3 regions of the Shewanella sp. AC34-MNA-CIBAN-0136 genome follow, and region 2 is predicted to be linked to each of the others. Evidence: predicted binding sites of a transcription regulator. Region 2 holds the regulator's gene; each other region holds the start of a gene.
What was found. The regulator LexA, encoded in region 2, represses DNA repair genes until DNA is damaged. The targets are predictions, from matches to a motif close to TACTGTATNNNNATACAGTA.
Positions count from the first base shown of each region.

Region 1: the regulator LexA is predicted to act here: its motif matches at 3,132-3,151, upstream of dinG (ATP-dependent DNA helicase DinG).
Region 3: the regulator LexA is predicted to act here: its motif matches at 1,699-1,718, upstream of dinB (DNA polymerase IV).

Region 1 is NZ_JBEOPJ010000001.1:123,470-131,264, forward strand. Features, by position in the region: gene AAEY94_RS00545 (TonB-dependent receptor domain-containing protein) at 1-94, opposite strand, end outside; gene AAEY94_RS00550 (DNA polymerase II) at 669-3,068, opposite strand; gene dinG (ATP-dependent DNA helicase DinG) at 3,183-5,258, shown strand; gene AAEY94_RS00560 (TSUP family transporter) at 5,267-6,040, shown strand; gene AAEY94_RS00565 (primosomal replication protein) at 6,037-6,699, shown strand; gene AAEY94_RS00570 (DUF2057 domain-containing protein) at 6,709-7,419, shown strand; gene AAEY94_RS00575 (histone deacetylase family protein) at 7,419-7,795, shown strand, end outside.
Region 2 is NZ_JBEOPJ010000003.1:94,346-102,140, reverse strand. Features, by position in the region: gene mtr (tryptophan permease) at 1-271, opposite strand, end outside; gene plsB (glycerol-3-phosphate 1-O-acyltransferase PlsB) at 271-2,694, opposite strand; gene lexA (transcriptional repressor LexA) at 2,959-3,573, shown strand; gene AAEY94_RS03810 (cell division inhibitor SulA) at 3,570-4,076, shown strand; gene coxB (cytochrome c oxidase subunit II) at 4,472-6,058, shown strand; gene ctaD (cytochrome c oxidase subunit I) at 6,068-7,663, shown strand; gene AAEY94_RS03795 (cytochrome c oxidase assembly protein) at 7,665-7,795, shown strand, end outside.
Region 3 is NZ_JBEOPJ010000004.1:126,070-133,864, forward strand. Features, by position in the region: gene AAEY94_RS05370 (aminoacyl-histidine dipeptidase) at 1-472, shown strand, start outside; gene dinB (DNA polymerase IV) at 582-1,661, opposite strand; gene bfr (bacterioferritin) at 1,797-2,264, opposite strand; gene bfr (bacterioferritin) at 2,277-2,747, opposite strand; gene nqrM ((Na+)-NQR maturation NqrM) at 2,981-3,205, opposite strand; gene AAEY94_RS05395 (FAD:protein FMN transferase) at 3,276-4,289, opposite strand; gene nqrF (NADH:ubiquinone reductase (Na(+)-transporting) subunit F) at 4,411-5,658, opposite strand; gene nqrE (NADH:ubiquinone reductase (Na(+)-transporting) subunit E) at 5,705-6,313, opposite strand; gene AAEY94_RS05410 (NADH:ubiquinone reductase (Na(+)-transporting) subunit D) at 6,319-6,951, opposite strand; gene AAEY94_RS05415 (Na(+)-translocating NADH-quinone reductase subunit C) at 6,951-7,736, opposite strand; gene AAEY94_RS05420 (NADH:ubiquinone reductase (Na(+)-transporting) subunit B) at 7,729-7,795, opposite strand, start outside.

The DNA.
Region 1 (7,795 bases), on a different contig from region 2:
CAGCAGCAAAAACTGCTGGCGAAGCAAATGCAGCTGCTGCTGCACCACTGATCAGTGCTAAACGCACCGACTTAGCTAATACGTTCTTATGCATTGTCTATCTCCCTGGACTTTTTTATGTCTTTCTTATAATGCTAACAACCTTTTTAGGTGTTAGTTCAATGAGGGGATGCAACAAAAAACAATCACAACCTCTCAACTACAGGTGCAATAAAATCACATTTGAAACAACTAATCAACATTTGAAGTGTCGTAAGCGCAAAAGTTAATCAAATGTAACAACTTTAACTGTTAAGAAATATGAACAGGTAATTTTTTTTAACTTTATAAACAATAAGTTAAAGTTGTTTAGTTATTGTCGAAATAACATACCAAGTCTAAAGTTAAAAAATTAACCTATTGTTTTAAATAACTATTAATTTGGAGAAGGTAGTTTTTTATTACTTCTGGTAAACATAAAAATGTTAAGTGTTAATAAATAAGGCTATGTAAGTAATTGCTTAACATTAATCGTCTAGATAAATCTTCGTAGATTGGGTTTGCGAGGTTTGTGCGTCATCAAATAATGCTTGATTGCCTTTACTGAATTAAGAACGTAAGGACACGAAGAAAAACAAGCAATGTTAATTAACATTGAAAACTTAAGATTGGGGTGTTGGTAAGTTAACTTATAGCAATAGAAGTTGATTATTCACCAGTGAGTCAAAGCTATGGCCACACAGTTGCAGAATGGGCTCCGCGATAGGTTGAATCTGTTTACAAATATAGTATTCATAATCAATATTTTGTGGTTTTACTTCTATGGCTTGTGCACCAGTGAGTGTCATTATATATCGAATCTGTTGTCCTTTTCGGGTAACACTTACGTCACCGAGTAGTTCGGCAAGCTGTTTTGCGGCTTTAACATGGGGTGACGACTTTGCAGTATAATCTTCAACATTGCGTCTTAATCGCTTTTTAAAAATAAGTTCATTATCTCGAGCACCGCACTTAATTGCTGCGATCTCATTACTCAAAAAATCAATAACATCCTCGCCCTTGAAAAACAATTCATATAAATGGTACTGCATCCTTCTTGCAATAGGGCTCCAGTCACTCCTCACCTGCTCCATACCTTTAAAGGTTAGAGTTAATTGTTGCTGATCATTTGACACCGCGCCGACATAACGCTTTTTACTGCCTTCATCCGAACCCCTTAAGGTAGGCATAATAAATTGTTCAAAGTGGGTTTCAAACTCCAGCTCAAGATAACTGTCTAATTGATATTCTTCTGCACACCATTGAAGCCAACGTTCGGTTATTGATACTGATAGGTGTTTACCAACCGCTTGAATATCTTTAATCCCATGATTATCTCCTAACCAGACAAAGGTAGAATCGGTGTCACCATAAATCACTTGATAACCGCACTCTTCTATCCATTGCTTAGTGAGTTTCATAATTTGATGACCGCGCATGGTAATCGAACTGGCTAACTTAGCATCATGAAATACACAACCTCGAGAGCCTAATACGCCATACAATGAGTTCATAATAATTTTTATCGCTTGCGATAACGGCGCATTTTTATCTCGTTTGGCCAGTTCTCTTTGCTCTGCAAGGCTGGCAACTAATGCAGGTAAAATAGGCGATTGCCGACTAAATTGAGCACCTAAATATCCAGCCACTGTCGTTGAATCACCTTTTACTTCACTCGCGTAGAGTCCTTCAACTAAGCCTTTAGGATCGATAAGAAATGTCCTAATAATCGACGGATATAGACTTTTAAAATCTAATACTAAAACATCTTTATAATAACCCGGTATAGAAGACATAACATATCCGCCTGGGCTTTCTAAACCTTGGCTCGCGGGTTGTGCGGGGGCGACAAAGCCACTTCGATGTAAGTGAGGTAAATACAAATGATAAAATGCCGCAATCGATGCACCCACGCGGCCGAACTCCAAGCCCGTTAACTTGGCGCGTTCAAGAGCAAAATCTAACAACTGTGTTTTTTCAAAAATATCCCACACTAGTCGGCAGTCGGTAATATTATAAAAAGCCAATGCATTTTTATCTTGTGCAAATAAATGAGTAATTTCTTGGCCACGATTTTCAACATGATCAATGGCTTTACCTTCGGCTAATAACTGCCTCGATACCGATTCTAACGAAAAACTATCAAACTGATAAAACGCCGCTTTAAGCCAATCAATACCATCCAAAACCACACGTCCAGGTAAAGATAATGTTTCCGGCCGATATTTGTCAGCCACTTTCCAGCTCAGTTCGCTATTACCTCTACCAATTAATAATGGAATTTGATGTAAAACACAGCGTTTGAACAACAAGGCTAAATCAAAGGTCACTACTGCCCAGCCAATAATAATATCGGGGTCATAGTCGCTAAACCACGCTATTAAATGATGTATCAGTTCAATCTCATTTTTTACCCAAACAATGAAGTCATGACATTCTGCTTGCGGTTCGCCCACCATATACACACATTGATAATCGGCACCATATAAACCAACCGAATAAAGTTCACCCGTAAAACTGCACTCAAAATCCAGTGAAACCATCTTCAAAGAGATATCAACAAGTTCGTTGGCGGGCATTTTTCTAGCCCGATTAATCGATAACAAAGGAATCGTTGAAGTTGAATTACGCTGTTGATAATGCCCTGAACACTCAATATCTAAGGCAATAAATCGTTCTATAAGGTAGCGTTGCTCAGACCTAATATCGGCTTCAAATAAAGTAATACCGATATCATTAGCTATGCGACTGAGTAATTTCAATTGGGTATTTGATTTAAGATACAAGGCACTGATAGGTTCATGTGCAAAGCTCATCAATGATATCGACTCAGCCTTAAGGGCAAAGCCGACTTTTTGACTTAATTGATTAACATCTTGCTGACGGCAGAAACAGATCACTTCACTGTGATACAGCTCTGCTAATACAGGTCCTTGAGCGGTTTTAATATAATATTGAAGCACTAATTGTCCATGCCGATAAATAGCATGACGAGTTAATACTCGTCCCTTCACATGATTATTGGTCGTTAGATTATCTGTCGGCGTCACAACGGGTTTGAATTCCGGCACAAGTTTACTCAATTTGATTTATTACTTCGTGGCATGCTAATTCACTGTTATTATGTACAGCATAATTCAGTCTATGTAGAAATCATACTTCCTATGCTACCGGATAACATAAAAAGTCAAATTCGCACCATTTATAAAGAAATTGCCGCATCTATGCCGCAATTTCGTTCTCGTCGCGAACAAAACTATATGGTAGCGGAAATATCAAAAACCTTAGCAGGCGAGTATGACAAAGACCGTCGTATCATTGTGGTTGAAGCGGGTACCGGCATTGGTAAATCTTTGTCTTATATCTTAGGGGCAATCCCTTTAGCCATCTCGAGTAAAAAGAAAGTCTGTATTGCCACCGCAACCGTGGCACTTCAAGAACAATTACTCCACAAAGATCTACCTCATTTTTTACAACAGTCTGGTATTGATTTTAAATTTGGTTTGGTAAAAGGTCGTCAGCGTTACGTATGTTTAGCCAAACTTGAAGCCATGATAGGGGCACAAGACAGCTCACAAATAGCCATATGGCAAACTAAACCCGACCAAAGTCAAATTAACGAATTACAAAAATTGCATCAAGATTTTCATCAAAAACGCTGGAATGGTGAAATTGATACTTTAAAACACCCTATTCCTGATTTCTTGTGGCAACAAATTTGCTGTGATAAACACAGCTGTCATCGTCAAGTATCGGCACACCATAATTGCCCGTTTCATAAAGCTCGTGAAGATGTGGACACTTGGGATGTACTCATTGTTAACCACAGTCTGTTATTTGCCGATTTAGAACTTGGCGGCGGCGTCATTTTACCAGAACCAGAAGACATGTTTTATGTTATCGACGAAGCTCATCACTTACCGATAGTTGCCAGAGATTTCTCCAGTGCTCAAGCCACACTTCGAGGAGCATGTGATTGGTTAGAAAAAGCATCGAAAACCTGTTCTAAGTTACAAAATCAACTCAAAACCACTCATATTATTGCCCCTGTACAGGCCATGCTTGACCACACCACAGAGTTAACCAATTTACTGACCCAGGTTGCTCACTTTTGTGATACCCAACCACAGTTATTCGCTAACCCTGAATCCAGGCTTCGTTTTGAACATGGCCAATTACCACAATCGTTATTAATACAGGCAGAAAATCTGGCCACTGCATCAGGTTCCGCGGTAAAGCAATTTAATAAAGTGGTATCAGTGTTAAATGAAGCAATAAAAGATGGTGAAGTGCCTAAACATCAGTCGGAAGGGTTGTTATCAGAAACAGGTTTTATTTTACAGCGGCTAGATAACTTACATAAGTTATGGAAGATGATGGCCAAAGAAGACAGTAAAAAAGGCGCACCAATGGCGCGTTGGGCTGAATTAATTACCGGTAAACAACAAGATTATTTATTTTGCTCATCGCCTATAGAAGTTGGCTTTATGCTTGAATCTATGTTGTGGCAAAAAGCCGCTGGCGTGGTGTTGTGCAGTGCAACGCTTCGAGCCTTAAACAGCTTCAACCATTTTGCTCATCAAGTAGGCCTGTCAATGAATGATGGCAGCCGATTTTTAGCATTATTATCCCCTTTCGATTACGAAAATAATGCGACTTTATTTATACCTCAAATGGTTTGCGAACCTACGGACGAAAATTACACCACCGAACTTGCACAACATATTGTGACACTTATCGATGGCGAAATGGCCACATTAGTGCTGTTTGCATCCTATTGGCAAATGGATAAAGTGGTTGAGCTCGTCGAAGGTAAAATCCCCAAAGACCAGCTTTTTGTTCAAGGCGCTATTCCACGTCAACAAATATTAGAACAGCACAAAAAACGCTGTGATGAAGGTCTACCCAGTGTCATTTTCGGTACTGGCAGCTTTTCTGAAGGCCTCGATTTACCGGGCGATTACTTAACAAACTTAATCATTACCAAACTTCCGTTTGCGGTCCCGACCTCACCAGTAGAACAAGCTCACGCGGAATACTTAAAAGTAAAAGGCGGTAATCCATTTTTACAGCTGACAATTCCTGATGCTTCACGTAAATTAGTCCAAAGTTGTGGCCGACTGTTACGAAAAGAGCAAGATTATGGCCGAGTGACCATTTTAGACCGTCGTTTGGTCACTAAACGTTATGGCAAATCATTAATTGATGCCCTTCCTCCTTTTAGACGTGTTATTGAATAGGTATTGAGTTGGATTTATTATTAGACCCTAGCCATTGGGCTATATTAGCGGTCATAGGTATATTTGCGGGTTTTATTGATGCCATAGTTGGCGGTGGTGGGCTTCTGTCTATTCCAGCATTACTCACCGTTGGTATTCCGCCACATTTAGCATTAGGAACCAATAAATTAGCCGCTTGTTTTGGTTCTCTTACTTCGAGTTACACCTTTTATAAACAGCATTTATTTAACCCTGCATTATGGAAAACGTGTTTTTTTGCCACGTTGGTTGGGTCGATTGCAGGTTGTGGTTTAGTATTTCTGATAGACCCACAATGGTTAGACAAAATATTACCACTACTCATAATTAGTATCGCTGTTTATACCTTATTTAGCCCCAAAGCGATGGGTGACAAAAATATAATGGCCCCAAAATATCGTTCACCAAAATACAAACAAATTAGCCAAGGATTTGTTTTAGGTGGATACGATGGTTTTGCAGGACCAGGTATTGGTGCTTTTTGGACGGTATCGTCTATCTCGCTGTATAAACTCCCTCTGTTGCACAGCTGTGGATTAGCGAGAGTCATGACCGCGGTGAGTAACATCACAGCACTCATTATCTTTGCATCCATGGGGCAAGTACAATGGATGCTCGGCTTGTGGATGGGGGTATGCATGATGGCAGGTTCATTTATCGGCGCCAGAAGTGCGATTCGATTTGGGATACCTTTTATTAAACCAATATTCATTATTATGGTATTGTCGATTGCAGTCCATCTTACGTGGAGTGCATGGGTATGAACACCCAACAATTGCTATCAATGTTAAAACAACAGCTCGCTAAACTTGAGCAAGACGCATTAATACACGACCAGAATTTGGCGCCTTCGCAACGACAGTCTTTACAAGAAATTGAACGATTTAACAGTCAGCTATTTGCCCAACAAGGAGCCCAACTAAGCCCTTGTATCACTCAGTTACGTCAAGATATTAAACAACTCGAAAAACAACTTTACCTTAAGTTGGGCAGTAATGTTATCCAACTCAGTTGCGATCGTATTCAAGACCGATTTAGTGCATTACGCAGAGCATTGCTAACCACTCACATCAACCTTAAATCCGAACAACAGCGCAAAGCCAGTAATCGAGCCCGATATGCAAAAAAACAACAACAAGCAATACAAGACAGCGGATTTGGTTGGATAGCCAGTAATGTGATGCAAAATAGCCATCAACTCTACGCTGAACTCAATAAACATTTAAATTGGGCAAAAAAAATAGAGCAAAAAATACAACAAATGGAAGCAACTCTTGAATTCTGTCATAGTGATGACAAAATAAAACTGCAAAATGATATTCTGTCTATGCATCGCCGTTTAGGAAAGTGCAAACAAGCAACCAGTTATATTGAAGAGCGTATTCAACTTTTTGAAAGACCTCGCCAAAGTTACCCACGTTAAGGAGCAACAATGAAATCTTTATTTACCACAAGTGCGCTTTTGGCATTTTTAACATCATCATCCGTCTTAGCAGCGAATTTAACCATTCCAATGTCTTTTGAGTACCTAGCGCTTGATGGTGCAGAAGTTGAAACCAGTATGTTCAATCATCAATCGGATTTAGCGTTAACCAATGGCACCCATAAAATTGCAGTCCGTTATCATGATGTGGTTGATGATTCCTTTAGTGACAGTCAATCTTTTGTAAAATCGACACCTTTAATTGTGACGTTAACGGTTGATGGCGATCATCAATATCTATTACAACCCGCTGACGGTGACGTTATCAAGAATCCAAAAGCATTTGCTAAAAAACCACAAATCAACATTAAACGCCAAGATAATGCAGCGGTAACTTACAGTGTAGAACAAACTAATTTTACTGAAGAGTCATTTATTACTAGCCTGTTTAACAATAAAAACCAACATGATATTGAAACCTTATCGGCTTCAGCTACAGGTAACGGCAGTCAACCAATACAAGCATTAGCAGTCAAATCAGATATTGAATCTGCTACGATGAGTGCACCAGTTATTGCAACTGTACCAGTAACGGTGCCAGCAACAACGGCGCAAAAACCGACTCCAGCACAAGCAGAACAAATGCTGCAATATTGGTGGTTACAAGCCGATGACAAAACGCGTAAAGAATTTATGGGTTGGGCAATCAAGCAACTTTAATGTCCGTGTCGATCCCTTTTGTTTACCACGCCAGCTATTCACTGCTGGCGTTACCTAGCACCCATCGTTTTCCAACCACTAAATATCACAACTTATACCAGCACGCGCTCAAACAACAATTGTTGTTTGAGCAATATCGCCATTCGCCTACGCCAATATCGAAAGATTCGCTCTATACAGTGCATTGCCCGCAGTATGTCGAGCAATTTATCAATGGCACCTTAGACCATAAAGCCCAAAGACGTATTGGTTTCCCATGGAGCACAGCACTAGTCACCCGCACCTTACACGCCGTAAATGGTACCTGTTTATGTGCTGAATTAGCGCTTAAACATGGAATTGCAGTTCACTTAACCGGTGGTTATCATCATGCGCA
Region 2 (7,795 bases):
AGAACTGCCCAAGAGTCACCCGAGTTAAGGTGTCAAAACTGTCGCCTGGTTCAAAATGCAAATTGGCTTCTAATAACAATAAACCCGACATTAGCATGCAAAACCAAACGCCGAGCAACATCGCGATAGAATAGCCAAACCACATTCCAGCACCAACAACGGGTAACGAAAACATGCCCGCACCCACAGTGGTTCCGGCAATAATCATCGCCCCACCCAATACAGATTTACCGCTGGTACGATGCTTGGCAGCATTCATATGATTAGCCATTATTGTCCGTGCTCCGCTTCCACACTATCAACAATGGTTTGTCTTACTAAAGAGCTGAGTAATTTATTAGCGTTATCACGAATTCTGATCACTTCAGCACGATGTTCGTCGCTGCATAAATAACCCAATTCTTTCAGTTTCACACTCAGGGTGTTATATAATTTTTTGTCATAAAATTCTGGTGCGGTAATGCCATGCAGCGCGCCTAATCGTTGGGCTAACAAATGGCTATCGCGTTCCAGTTCTGAGCGCTCAAGATCAGGTTTTATTGCGAGTAAATTGAAGATAATCGCATAACGTTGCAACGTTTCACTGATAGTTTCAGCAAGCAGTAACACTTGGGTAATATGACGAGGCGTTATCTCAAACTGATCGCTACCGGTCAGTAAACCTTGTTCAACCATGAAATCTAAAATGCTGTCCACATGTTGAGGCACGTCATCAATGCTCATAAATAGCTCAGCTTTAAGTAATGGATAAAAGTCCATTACAATGCCATGAATTCGCTGGCGATCGCACACGTCATAATGCACTAAACAACTGGCAATTAATGACGGCAACGCCATCAAATGAATAATATTATTACGGTAATAACTCATGGTGATGGCAATTTTTTCATCAACTGAAATAATTTCACCAATAAGGTCTTTGGTACTAACAAACTTATTTAACGACAGACAGTGATCAATAATTGACTTGCCATTACCTTCGGCCACAGAGGTATAATCGGTATAAGGCACTGTTTTAAGTAAGGCTAAATACAAATCAAGCTGACGTTCTAACTGGCTTCTTTCTAACGCATTTTGCTCTGACGCTAATAACACTAAACTGGTCAATGTTACCGAACTGGCTGCGGCCGCTCCATTGATATTAGTCATTACGCGGTTAGCTAACAAATTAACTGAGGGCGTAAACCAAGATGGTTTTTGGTCAGGATCTTTAGCTAGCTCATCACGCCACTCTGGCGCCTGCTGATTTAAGAACTGTTGTAAATTAATCGGCTCACCAAAATTCACATAACCTTGGCCAAAATTGCCTAACTTACGAATAGCACCAAATACCTGCCATACAGATTCTTTTTTCTTTTTCTTACCGCTTAATTCTTTGTGGTACGTCGCCACTTCCATCACATGGTCATAACCTAAATACACGGGTACTAAGGTTACTGGGCGCTCTATCCCACGTAGCACACTGTTAATTGTCATAGCCAACATACCGGTTTTAGGCGCTAGCAAACGTCCTGTACGCGAACGACCTCCTTCAGTGAAATACTCGACCGCATAACCCTTAGCAAATAACTGATCTAAATATTCACGAAATACTGCGGTATAAAGTTTATTACCATTAAAACTACGACGGATAAAGAATGCCCCACCACGGCGGAACATCGGCCCTGCTGGCCAAAAATTAAGGTTAATACCGGCAGCAATGTGCGGCGGAACCATGCCCTGATAATACAAAATATACGACAGTAGCAAGTAATCCATATGGCTACGATGGCAAGGAACGTAAACAATTTCATGGCCATCATGATGTAACTGTCTTACTTGCTCGGCACCTTTGATATTGATGCCACTGTATAATTTGTTCCATAACCAAGTCAGGAAACGTTCGGCAATACGCACCAAACTATCAGAATAGTCGGCGGCAATTTCATCAAGGTATTCAATGGCGGTTTCACGCGCTTTCTCGACTGTTACTTTCTTATTTGCAGACTCTTCTTCAATGGCTTTTTTGATAGATTCTGATTTTAATAAAGAGGCAAACAACGCTTGTCGATTCGGTAATTGTGGCCCCGTCATCACTTTGCGTTGACGGCGGAAATGCACACGGGCGACTCGGGTCAATTTGTGAGCAATTCTTTTATCAGTACCATGTTCATCGGCCATATGACGAAGCGATAATGCATTAGAAAACTGGACGAAATTATGGCGTCCTAAAAATAAAATCATTAACCATTTACGTAACCACGTAGGGTTTTCACGTTCAAATACAGCAGCTTTCATGCTGTCTTCTTCTTTACCTGGGGTACGTCCCCAATAAAGGCAAACAGGAACCAACTGTATATCTAATTCAGGGCTCTCACTGTGAAGTGACAATAAGCTGGTAAAATAATTAAGGAATTTGTCACCACTTTCACGTTTACCAAATAGTGGTTTGCGGCCCTCTAAACAGACCACACGAGGCACGGTTAAGCCATCAAGCTGTAATGGCTCATAAGGACTGGGCAGACCAAAGCCCTCGGTGATTTCGCTCAACGCGGCAATATCGCTAATAGATTCCGTTTTCATTAAATAAACCAAAGGTTTAGTTGGATCTATATTGAGGTCATCAAAAGGATCGTGAGGGACCACAATGGTCTGTACCATCCACTTTTGAATCCATCTTAATGCTCGTAAAAATATTGAATCTGGTTTTGACATGGTTATTTTCGCAACATAAGCCACTGTAATATTGTCGTATAGGATACCAGAAACCACCCTGCTTACACTATCAGACCGATCTATCTTTACGTTTAAGCTCTCACTATCAGAAATAACATAAGACAGAACATTAGTAATAGTTAATTAAAACATATTGTTGAGTGATACTTAATCAACAAAATACAAAAAATAGTTGGTTAATACTTGCGCGAACACAAACACTGTATATAATGACAGTCACTGTATAAAAAGACAGGAATCATCATGAGACCGTTAACGCCGCGCCAAGCAGAAATTTTAGACTTAATTAAAAACAATATCGCCGAAACAGGTATGCCACCCACTCGTGCTGAAATTGCGAATCGTCTTGGCTTTAAAAGTGCTAATGCCGCCGAAGAGCATTTAAAAGCATTAGCCAAAAAAGGCTTTATCGAGATCATGCCTGGTACCTCAAGAGGCATTCGTTTACCTCATGAAGAGCAGGTTGAAACCGGTCTGCCACTCATTGGACAGGTTGCTGCTGGTGAACCAATTTTGGCCCAAGAGCATGTAGAGCAATACTATCAAGTCGATCCAAACATGTTTAAGCCCGCCGCAGATTTTTTATTGCGAGTGCGTGGTGACAGCATGAAAAACATCGGCATTTTAGAAGGTGACTTACTCGCTGTACATAAAATGCAGCAAGCACGTAATGGCCAGGTTGTTGTGGCACGTGTTGATGATGACGTCACCGTAAAACGATTTGAACAAAAAGGTAATGTGATTTATCTGCATGCCGAAAATGAAGATTACAATCCGATAAAAGTAGATTTAAGTTGCCAAAGCCTAACCATCGAAGGGCTTGCCGTTGGCGTTATCCGTAATGGAGATTGGTTATGAACAAACTAATGGGCATCGCGCCACGCCACCCGGGCTTATGGGTAGATTTAACTGAAACAGAACTGCATGGCACCCAAACCATTCAAACATTACAAACTGTCACCCAAGGTGAAGCTGAACTGAGCCAATTGTGCAGCCAGTTAGCAATATTGAGCCAGCAAGGCAGATGGATTGTATTAATTAGCCCGCCCCATATTGGCTATAAACATATGCTGGCAAGTGCTGGTGTAAGAATGGATCGCATTTTACTGGTACACACCAAAGATGAAGTCGAAACATTATGGGCCATGGAGAAAGCGCTCACTAGCGGTACATCGAGCGCAGTAGTAACTTGGACAAGCTCACTTGATGCTCGCGATAGTCGCCGTTTAGAAATTGTCGCCAAAAGTGCACGTGCATTAGGGGTGGTAATTGAAGATGTGAATGCTCACTTACCTCACAAACATCAACTTGTTAGCCCTACTTTAACAAATGGAACAAGTAATTTTTGCTCATTTCACTAAGCACGAACCCTTCATTACCAAGCCCTGTATTGAATTCAGGGTTTTTTTTCATCTTTTTTCAGCCTATTAGCCAACAAAGTGATCTTGATCAATGTTTAATCTACAAGTAATGTGGTTAACAAGGATGAAACATTTTTTATCTTTAATTGGACGTGAATGGCAGTAATCAAGATTACTTTCAGACAAATGAGCCAAATCAAAATTGATAAGTTCAGTAGTAGGTACAAGCGTGGTGCACAGCTAACAATAAAACCGTAGACCGTATGTTTACAGCCACCAAAGTACTTTGAGGTCATCAAACTTTTTTCGGGAACCGAAGAGTTTGCATAGAGCAGAGAATTACTGTGTGACTCTTCTTTGTAGTTGCTATTTGCAATTAGCAGAGGAGTAGTCTTGTGAAGCAATGGTTGTATTGTTTACTGGTGGTGTTTGTAGCACTTCCGCTTGGGGCATCAGAAATGCCCCTCAACATGACTCAAGGCGTGACAGATATCAGTGGCAAGGTTTATGACCTCCACATGACGATTCTTTACATCTGTTGTGTAATTGGGTTAGTGGTGTTTGGGATCATGATTTACTCAATGATTTATCACCGCAAATCAAAAGGCGCTGTCGCGGCCAATTTTCACGAAAGTACCAAAGTGGAAATTGCTTGGACCGTCATCCCTTTCATCATCTTAATCGGCATGGCTATTCCAGCCACCAAAACCTTGATTGCTATGGAAGATCCCAGTGATGCTGATCTCACCATAAAAATTACCGGGTCGCAGTGGAAGTGGCATTACAGCTATTTTGATAAAGACATCGAATTTTACAGCACATTATCCACTCCCAGAGCACAAATTGATGGCAGTGAGGCCAAAGGCGAGCATTACCTCCTTGAAGTCGATAAGCCATTAGTACTGCCCATTAACCAAAAAGTGCGCTTCTTGATGACATCTGATGATGTTATTCATTCATGGTGGGTACCCGCGTTTGCCGTTAAAAAAGATGCCAATCCAGGCTTTATCAACGAAGCCTGGACTCGTATTGATAAGCCTGGAACGTATCGCGGCCAATGTGCCGAGTTATGCGGTAAAGACCATGGTTTCATGCCGATTGTGGTGCAAGCATTATCGGAGGCCGATTTTGATAATTGGTTAGTGGAGCAAAAAAAACTAGCAAGCAATGCAGCTGCAGCCGCTGCGGCATCAATGTCTAAAACCTTGTCTCTTGAGGAGCTAACCTCACAAGGTGAACAAATCTATATTGCTAGGTGCGCCGCTTGTCACCAACCCAATGGTGCGGGTCTTCCTGGTGTATTCCCATCATTAATTGGCAGCCCTATCATAAAAGGCCCTGTTAACGATCACCTGAATATCGTCTTAAACGGTAAACCAGGTACTGCAATGCAAGCCTTTGCAAAGCAACTTAGCGCCCAAGAAATTGCCGCAGTCATTACCTTTGAGCGTAATGCGTGGGGCAATAATAGCGGTGATGTAGTTCAAGCTGCTGATATAGGAAACTTTTTAGGCAGTAACGAGGCAAGCACCGAACCAAGTAAAGCAGTAACCGATGCAGCAAATACTATTGCAGCAACGACAACTGACATTACCGATGCGGTTACCGACAAAGCCAATCAAGCTGTCGAAGCCGTAGCAGAAGCTGTTGTACCGGAGGATCTGCCCACGTTAACCTTGGAGCAATTAATTGCTGAAGGTGAGCAGGTTTATGCTACGACATGTGCTGCATGTCACCAAGCCACTGGCGCTGGATTACCAGGCGCTTTCCCTTCACTTATTGGCAGCCCTGTTGTTACTGGACCGGTTAGCGGACATATCGATATCGTTATGCACGGAAAACCAGGTACCGCAATGCAGGCATTTAGTAGTCAACTTAGCCCGCAAAAGATGGCGGCGGTGATTACTTATGAGCGCAATGCGTGGGGCAATAATTCTGGCGAAGCGGTGCAACCTGCCGATGTCGCTAGCCATGGACAGTAGGGGAAAACAATGAGCACAACAACGCACGATACACTGGCTACCGCTCATGATGATCATCATCACGGCGCTCCGAAGGGGCTAATGCGCTGGCTACTCACCACTAACCATAAAGATATCGGCTCGCTGTATTTATGGTTTAGTTTCATTATGTTTCTTACTGGCGGTGCGATGGCAATGGTGATTCGAGCTGAATTATTTCAGCCTGGATTACAGCTAGTAGAACCTAACTTTTTTAATCAGATGACCACAGTTCATGGCCTCATCATGGTGTTTGGGGCGGTGATGCCCGCTTTTACCGGGTTAGCAAACTGGTTAATTCCAATGATGATTGGTGCCCCAGATATGGCACTACCGCGAATGAACAACTGGAGTTTTTGGATTTTACCCTTCGCCTTTACCATTTTATTAGGTTCACTCTTTATGGAAGGCGGCGGCCCTAACTTTGGCTGGACATTCTATGCTCCGCTCTCAACCACCTATAGTCCTGACAGTACCGCCCTATTTGTTTTCTCCATTCACATAATGGGAATAAGTTCGATAATGGGCGCAATTAACGTCATTGTAACCATTGTAAACTTGCGAGCTCCTGGCATGACCTGGATGAAGTTACCTTTGTTTGTGTGGACTTGGCTCATTACCGCATTTTTACTGATTGCAGTAATGCCGGTGCTCGCAGGTGCGGTCACCATGGTATTAACCGATAAGTTTTTTGGTACTAGCTTTTTTGATGCTGCAGGTGGTGGCGATCCGGTGATGTTCCAGCATATTTTCTGGTTCTTTGGCCATCCCGAAGTTTACATCATGATTTTACCATCCTTCGGTATTATCTCCGCGATAGTACCAACCTTTAGCCGTAAAAAGCTGTTTGGTTACTCCTCGATGGTTTACGCCACTGCCAGTATTGCCATTCTGTCATTTTTGGTATGGGCACATCACATGTTTACTACTGGTATGCCTGTTTTTGCCGAATTGTTTTTCATGTATTGCACCATGTTGATTGCCATTCCAACCGGGGTGAAAGTGTTTAATTGGGTCGCCACTATGTGGCGCGGTTCAATGACATTTGAAACTCCAATGCTGTTTGCAGTGGCATTTATCATCCTGTTTACCATTGGTGGCTTTTCGGGCTTGATGTTGGCAATTACCCCTGCTGATTTCCAATACCACGACACTTACTTTGTCGTGGCTCACTTCCATTATGTACTGGTGACTGGGGCGATATTCTCCATTATGGCGGCGGCTTACTATTGGCTGCCTAAATGGACCGGCCATATGTATAACGAAACTTTAGGTAAGTGGCACTTTTGGTGTTCGGTAATATCCGTCAACGTGTTGTTTTTCCCAATGCACTTTCTAGGCTTAGCAGGTATGCCGCGTCGGGTTCCCGACTACGCGGTACAGTTTGCCGATGTGAATCAAATTGTGTCGATTGGTGGCTTTGCATTTGGTTTATCTCAGCTAATTTTCCTTGTTGTAGTTCTCAAATGTATCAAGGGTGGCAAACCCGCTGGAGATAATCCTTGGGAAGCAGCCGAAGGCTTGGAATGGTCGATTGCCAGCCCTGCGCCATATCACTCGTTTACCACTCCACCGGAGATTAAATGAGATGACACAGCCAACAAAATCAAATCGTAAGCTATTAATCATCCTGATTGCCGGGTCAATTGGTATGTTTGGGTTTGGTTTTGCGCTGGTACCGCTTTATGACGTGCTCTGCGATACATTGGGGATTAATGG
Region 3 (7,795 bases), on a different contig from region 2:
AATGCGCATGAGTGATGAAGTGGAGGGTGTGACTGAAACATCACTAAATATAGGCGTGATCAGTACTGAAGATGAAAGCGTAGAAATATTATGCCTTATTCGTTCATTAATCGATTCGGGGCGTGAAGAAGTCACCGGTATGCTAACCGCACTATCAAATCTATCGGGTGCTAGCATTGATTTAAGCGGTGCTTATCCAGGTTGGAAACCAGACACTAGCTCATCTGTTATGGCAATTGTGCGTGACACCTATAACGATATTTATAAAAAAGATCCTACTGTGATGGTTATTCATGCGGGTCTTGAATGTGGTTTATTTAAAGAACCTTATCCACATATGGACATGGTATCGATTGGTCCGACGATTCGCTATCCGCACAGCCCAGATGAAATGGTTAACATCACCACGGTTGGTCAATATTGGGAATTACTGCTTGCTGTATTAGAGCGTATTCCTGCTAAAGAGGCGTAATCAATCAAGTGATTATGGCCAAGGTTATAATTGGCGGATAAGCTATAAATCAAAGGCGACAGCAATGTCGCCTTTTTGCTCTCTATGGTTTCCGTTATAAAATGGGCGCCTAAAATTGTAAATCGAGTTGAGTAATTTGATCGGCACTATTCTCGGAAGAAACCAACGTCACATCCGCTAGGCCAACGCTCACACCGAGTAACCGAATCCCTCGCCCTTGGCTTCGTTGTAATGCTTGCAGTAATAATTCATGAAACAGGTTAATTGAAATCTCATCACTGCGATGCTCGATGGTGGTCTGCTTAAAATCATTAAATTTCAGTTTTACAACCTGCTTATGGATCTGTCTATCTTTCGCACTCCGATGAACCCGAGCACTCAGCTCTTGAATAAGCTGTGGTAATACTTGATGACATTGCTCTAACGTAAAAATGTCTTTGGCTAACGTGGTTTCAACCCCTACGGACTTACGCACTCGGTGCGGGCTAATTTGCCTTGAATCGATACCTTGTGCACGCTCAGCCAACACATGGCCAAACTTACCAAAGGCCTCAATTAATTGCACTTTAGGGTATTGTTGCACGTCATAACAAGTGGTTAAGCCAATATCGGCTAACTTTTTTGAAGTGACTTTACCGACGCCAGGAATTTTACTCAGAGGTAGGTCTTTTACAAAATCAGCAATTTGATTTGGGGTGATAACATATTGTCCATTAGGCTTATTTAAATCGGATGCAATTTTGGCTAAAAACTTAATGGGTGCAATACCTGCTGAAGCCGTTAATCCAGTGACCTCATAAATGTCATCACGTATCGCTTTGGCAATTAATGTCGCACTGCCTTGATGAGCATCGCAATCTGTGACATCAAGATAAGCTTCGTCTAAAGACAATGGTTCGACAAGATCAGTGTATCGATGAAAAATCTCACGTATTTGGAGTGACACAGATTTATACACCTCCATGCGTCCAGGCACTAAAATTAACTGCGGACATAACTGCAACGCATGATAACTGGACATAGCACTTCGCACCCCAAATTTGCGGGCTTCATAACTGCAAGTACTTATCACACCACGGCGATCACTTCTGCCGCCAACAGCAATGGGCTTTCCTCTTAACTCAGGAAAATCACGCATTTCTACCGCAGCAAAATAACAATCCATATCGATGTGAATGATTTTACGCATTCTATAACCATCATCATTATCTCAATTAAAACCATGATACTGTACATATAAACAGTATTCAATCATTCTCTTAAGGATACAAAAAAGCCCAAACGCAGTTGGGCTTTATTAACATGTAACATAGCAATTAAGACATTACATTTTGGTCTGTAAATAGTTTTGTAAACCAATACGTTCGATTAGACCGAGTTGCTTTTCTAACCAGTACATGTGGTCAGATTCAGTGTCATCTAATAACACTTCTAAAATTTCACGGCTTTGGTAATCAGCTTTTTCTTCACATAGCGCGATAACTTTACGCAAATGATCAGCTACATGATATTCGTATGCAAGATCATTTCTCAGCATTTCTTGCACATCTTTACCAATATTCAGCGCTTCACGGCTGCCAACATCTGGAGTGCCTTCTAAAAACAAAATGCGTTGAACTAATTTAGCTGCATGCAACTTCTCGTCGTCTGACTCATGCAGAATACGGGTATACAGTTCATTGAACCCCCAGTCTTCATACATGTGAGCATGGACAAAATATTGATCCATGGCAGACAATTCGCCGGTTAATAAACTATTTAAAGCGTCGATGACTTCTGGATGGCCTTTCATGATAATTTCCTATTAGTCGTTAATTTGTGATTGAAGATAATTTTGAATACCGGTTTGATTGATTAGCTCTTGCTGCGACTCAATCCAATCTAGATGTTCTTCTTCGTCTTCGAGTAAATCTTCAAATAAATCGCGGCTAACATAATCTTGCTGAGTTTCGCATACCTTAATGGCTTCACGCAAAATGGCAATTTGTTCCGTAATTGCAGTTAGATCACAGCTAAGCATTTCTTCAGCATGTTCACCAATGCGCAATTTATCTAACTGTTGTAGGTTAGGTAAACCTTCAAGAAACAATACACGTTCAATCAGCTTGTCAGCATGCTTCATGTCTTCAATCGATTTTTTATACTCTTTCTCATTAAGCTTTTCCAATCCCCAATGCTTAAACATGCGAGCATGTAAAAAGTATTGGTTAATGGCGGTCAGCTCACAGGTAAGTACACGATTGAGTTGGCTGATGACTTTAGGATGACCTTTCATAGTAATGTCCCTCGATAAATAATGTGATCTCGATCAATTACAAACAGGATAAAACACTATAGGGGTAATTGCAAATTTTCCTTTATTTTCACACACTTACAATTGATAACCATTATCATTATAACTAAGCTTTGTAACTCGTTAGCAATACATAAACATAAAAAAAGCCTTCAAAATGAAGGCTCTTTACAAAGCATGAGTTTATTAACTTAAGCTTTAGGCAATTAACGGTGTTAAATAATTCGATTTTGATTTAGCAACTCATTGCGAGCTTGCTCTTTTTCCATACGGCGTTTACGTTTGTCACATGGATCATCACAGTCACACGCTTTTTCAATTCCTAAAACACCTAAACCACCACAACTACCTTCTACCGCTTTCTTCTTTACGATATAGCCGATAGACATTAACAAAAAGAACAATAATAACACTACAAATGCTGCTATAAATGTACTCATTACAAACTCCAATTACTCATTCAGATAAGGGTATAATACTTTTTTAATCAATCAGTTTAAAATAAAGAACCTACTTAACATACGATTTAAACGCATCGCTGTAATAGACCTGATAACCCTGTTCTTGCTTCTCAATCAACATTATTGCTAAATTTTTCTCTTTAGCAAGTGCCAATGAAGCCTCAGTACCTAACACCATCATAGCGGTGGCATATCCATCTGCGGTCATACAACTTGAGTGTAACACGGTTGCAGAGGCAAGTTGATGCTTAATAGGATAACCGTTACGAGGATCGATTAAATGTGAAAAACGTTCGCCATTCTCTTGATAAAAGTTACGGTAATCACCCGATGTTGCTAATGACATGGTGCCAGGTTCAATCACTTGCTGAACGGCTTGCCCTTCACTCGTAGGTTGCTCAACAGCCACTCGCCATGGGGTTTTATCGGCTTTAGTACCTTTAACATTAAGCTCACCACCTATTTCGACTAAATAACCAGACACATGATATTTGTCTAATAGCGCGGCAATTTTATCGACACCAAAACCTTTTGCTATTGAAGATAAATCAACATACAGGTCTGCATTATGCTTAGTTAATGTTAAGCCTTTTATCGACAGTTCCTTGATGCCCATTTTAGCTTTAGCATTATCGATTTGAGCTTGCGTCGGGATGGTTGTAGGTCGTTTATCGGGACCAAAGCCCCACAAATTAACCACTGGCCCTAAGGTGATATCTAACGCCCCATCAGTCTCTTGATAAAGACGCATACCTTCTTCGATAACCTTAATGGTATCAGCGGATACTTTAACGCTTTGTTGAACTTGTAATTGATTGAACTTAGACAGTTCTGAGTCCGAACGATAAGTCGACATTTGATCATTTACCACTTCCAATGCCATATCAATTTCAGCTTGCAGTAACTGCGGTTCTGGCAAGCGGTCATTGTTGACTACTTTAATGTGATAAGTGGTCCCCATCGTACTACCAGATAATGAAATAATGGGCTCTGGTGAACTGCAAGCACTCACCAATAGCAATAACGCCGGCAATAGCAATAACTTGATTGAATTTACAGTCATGTCAAATTTACACTTGTAATAAATAAACAAAAAAATTGCAGCGTGCAAGACCAGTGTTTAACCACCCTGTCTGCACTGCTGCAATCTCATGACTTACATGTCGATGTTATGGATTAACTCATTAACCACCGAAATCATCTAGTAAGATGTTTTCGTCTTCGACACCTAAATCTTTTAGCATACCAATAACTGCTGCGTTCATCATTGGAGGTCCACACATGTAGAACTCACAATCTTCTGGCGCATCATGGTCACGTAAGTAGTTTTCATACAATACGTTATGAATGAAACCGGTATAACCAGTCCAGTTATCTTCAGCTTGCGGATCTGATAACGCCACGTGCCATTTGAAGTTTTCATTTTCAGCCGCTAAGCCGTCAAAATCTTCAACATAGAACATTTCACGTTGCGAACGCGCACCGTACCAGAAGCTCATTTTACGCTTAGATTTAAGACGCTTTAATTGGTCAAAAATGTGTGAGCGCATTGGGGCCATACCAGCACCACCACCAATGAATACCATTTCTGCTTCGGTGTCTTTAGCAAAAAACTCACCAAATGGACCAGAAATTGTCACTTTATCACCGGCTTTTAAGCTCCAAATGTACGAAGACATTTTACCGCAAGGCAAGGTTAAATTACGTGGCGGTGGCGTAGCAATACGCACATTCAACATAATAATACCGAACTCTTCTGGGTAGTTAGCCATTGAGTAGGCACGAATGGTTTCTTCGTCTACTTTTGACTCTAACTTGAAGAAACCAAAGTGTTCCCAGTCGCCACGATATTTATCAGGCACTTCAAACTCAGCATATTTAACATGATGAGCAGGAGCTTCAATCTGAATATAACCACCGGCACGGAAAGGCACAGATTCGCCGTCAGGAATTTGCAGCTTAAGTTCTTTAATGAACGTCGCTTTGTTATCGTTAGATAGAACCGCACATTCCCATTTCTTGATGCCGAAAATTTCTTCATCAAGTTCGATTTCCATGTCAGTTTTTACATTTACCTGACAAGATAAACGACAACCCTGACGTGCTTCGCCTTTACTAATGTGATCAAGCTCAGTAGGTAGAATATCACCACCACCAGACTTAATGTGTACACGACACTGGCCACATGAGCCACCACCGCCACACGCACTCGATACAAAGATACCGTTGTCAGCTAAAACACTAAGTAGTTTGCCACCAGCACCTGTTTTAATTGCTTTATCTGCGTCGCCGTTAATACCAATCATGATATCACCGCTTGCCACTAGTTTTGATTTAGCAAATAAAATCACTAACACCAAAACCAAGACAATCACAGTAAACATACTCACACCTAGATAGACATCTAGCGGAGTAGATTCAAGAATACCCATTCACTTATCCTTAAAGGTTCAAATTAATGCGTCTTCTCAAGGTCTCTTAAAGAGAAACACCTGAGAATGACATGAAACCTAGAGCCATAAGACCTGCAGAAACAAAGGTAATACCTAAGCCACGTAAGCCATTTGGCACGTCAGAATACTTCATCTTTTCGCGGATACCGGCTAACAATACAATTGCTAACGCCCAACCAATACCAGAGCCAATACCAAATACTACGCTCTCGCCAAGGTTATAATCACGCTCAACCATGAAAGATACTGCACCAAAAATCGCACAGTTCACAGTAATCAAAGGTAAGAAAATACCCAACGCGTTGTACAAAGGTGGAAAGTACTTGTCTAAAGCCATTTCCAAAATTTGTACAAGTGCTGCAATCACACCGATAAAGGTGATGAACTTCAAGAAGCTCAAATCAGCATCAGGAAAACCAGCCCAAGCTAATGCGCCTGGAGCTAATAAACCTTGATAAATAATTTGGTTAGCAGGAACCGAAATAGCCAGTACCACGATAACTGCAACACCTAGGCCCATTGCAGTAGTGATTTTCTTTGATACAGCTAAGAAAGTACACATACCCAAGAAGAACGCTAGCGCCATGTTTTCAATGAAAACGGAGCGAATTAATAAACTAATATAATGTTCCATTGCGTTTACCCTTTTGCTTCAACTTGCTCTGGCTTATACGTACGGATCAACCAGATCAGACCACCGATCAAGAAGAATGCACTCGGTGGCAGTAGTAATAAACCGTTAGGCTGATACCAACCGCCGTCAGAGATTTTGCTGAGGATTTCTACGCCAAATAATGAACCATTACCAAATAGTTCACGCACAACGCCAACAGACAATAGAATTGCACCGTAACCTAAACCGTTACCGATACCATCCATAAAGCTCATCATTGGAGGGGTTTTCATTGCGTAAGCTTCAGCACGACCCATTACAATACAGTTAGTAATAATCAACCCTACGAATACCGATAACTGTTTAGAAATGGCATAAGCATAAGCTTGTAATACTTGGTCAACTACAATCACTAATGAAGCGATAATGGTCATCTGTACAATAATACGCACACTGCTTGGAATGTGGTTACGAATAAGTGAGATAAACAGGTTAGAAAACGCTGTTACCGCAGTTAATGCAATCGTCATTACTAATGCTGTTTCTAATTTACTAGTGACAGCAAGAGCACTACACACACCCAAAATTTGCAATGCAATTGGGTTATTATTGATAATCGGTCCGGTCAGAACCTGTTTAAGTTCTTTAACGTCAGCCATTAGCTTAACCCTCCGTTGCGTGCTTTAGCGATAAAGTTTGCGAAGCCTTCTTTACCTAACCAAAACGTCAATGAGTGTTGTACACCGTTACTGGTAAGTGTTGCACCTGAAAGAGCATCGACACCATGAACAGAACTAGCCACTGTAGGGTTTTTAGTTACACTAATGGCCAAGTTACCTTGCTCATCAAATAACTTTTTACCTTTCCACAATGCTTTCCATTTTGGATTTTCAACTTCGCCACCCAAACCAGGTGTTTCACCTTGGTCATAGTAAACAAGTCCTTGAACTGTGTTTAAGTCAGCCTCAAGTGCCAAAAGTGCATACATCGTTGACCACAAACCATAGCCGTGAATAGGAAGAATGACGCTAGTCAGTTTACCTTCATCATTATGAACAAGGTATACAACGGCGGTATCTGCAACACGTTTGATCGAAGCAATATCGTTTTCTGGCACTGACGAAGTGTCAGTATCACGAGACGCTTTGCGTTGATCGTAAAGGTTAGCATTACCCTCAACAAACTCACCGGTTTTAAGGTCAACTAAGCGAGCATCAACATATTGCTCATACTTGCTTAGAATTTCTTTCTTTGTGACTTTGCCTTCTTTGGTGTTTATCAGGCTCGCCGCTTCAAGAATATACTTTTGCTTATCGAGTAACTTATTTTCTTGCTGAATAGGCTTTAACACCACGGCAGCAGTCGAAACCAGTACTGAACAAACAAGACATAAGCCGACAACAACAAATAGCGTTCTACCGAACGAATCTTTATTACTAGCCACGAGCAATCCTCCGCTTGATATTTGACTGTACGACAAAGTGGTCAAATAATGGAGCAAAT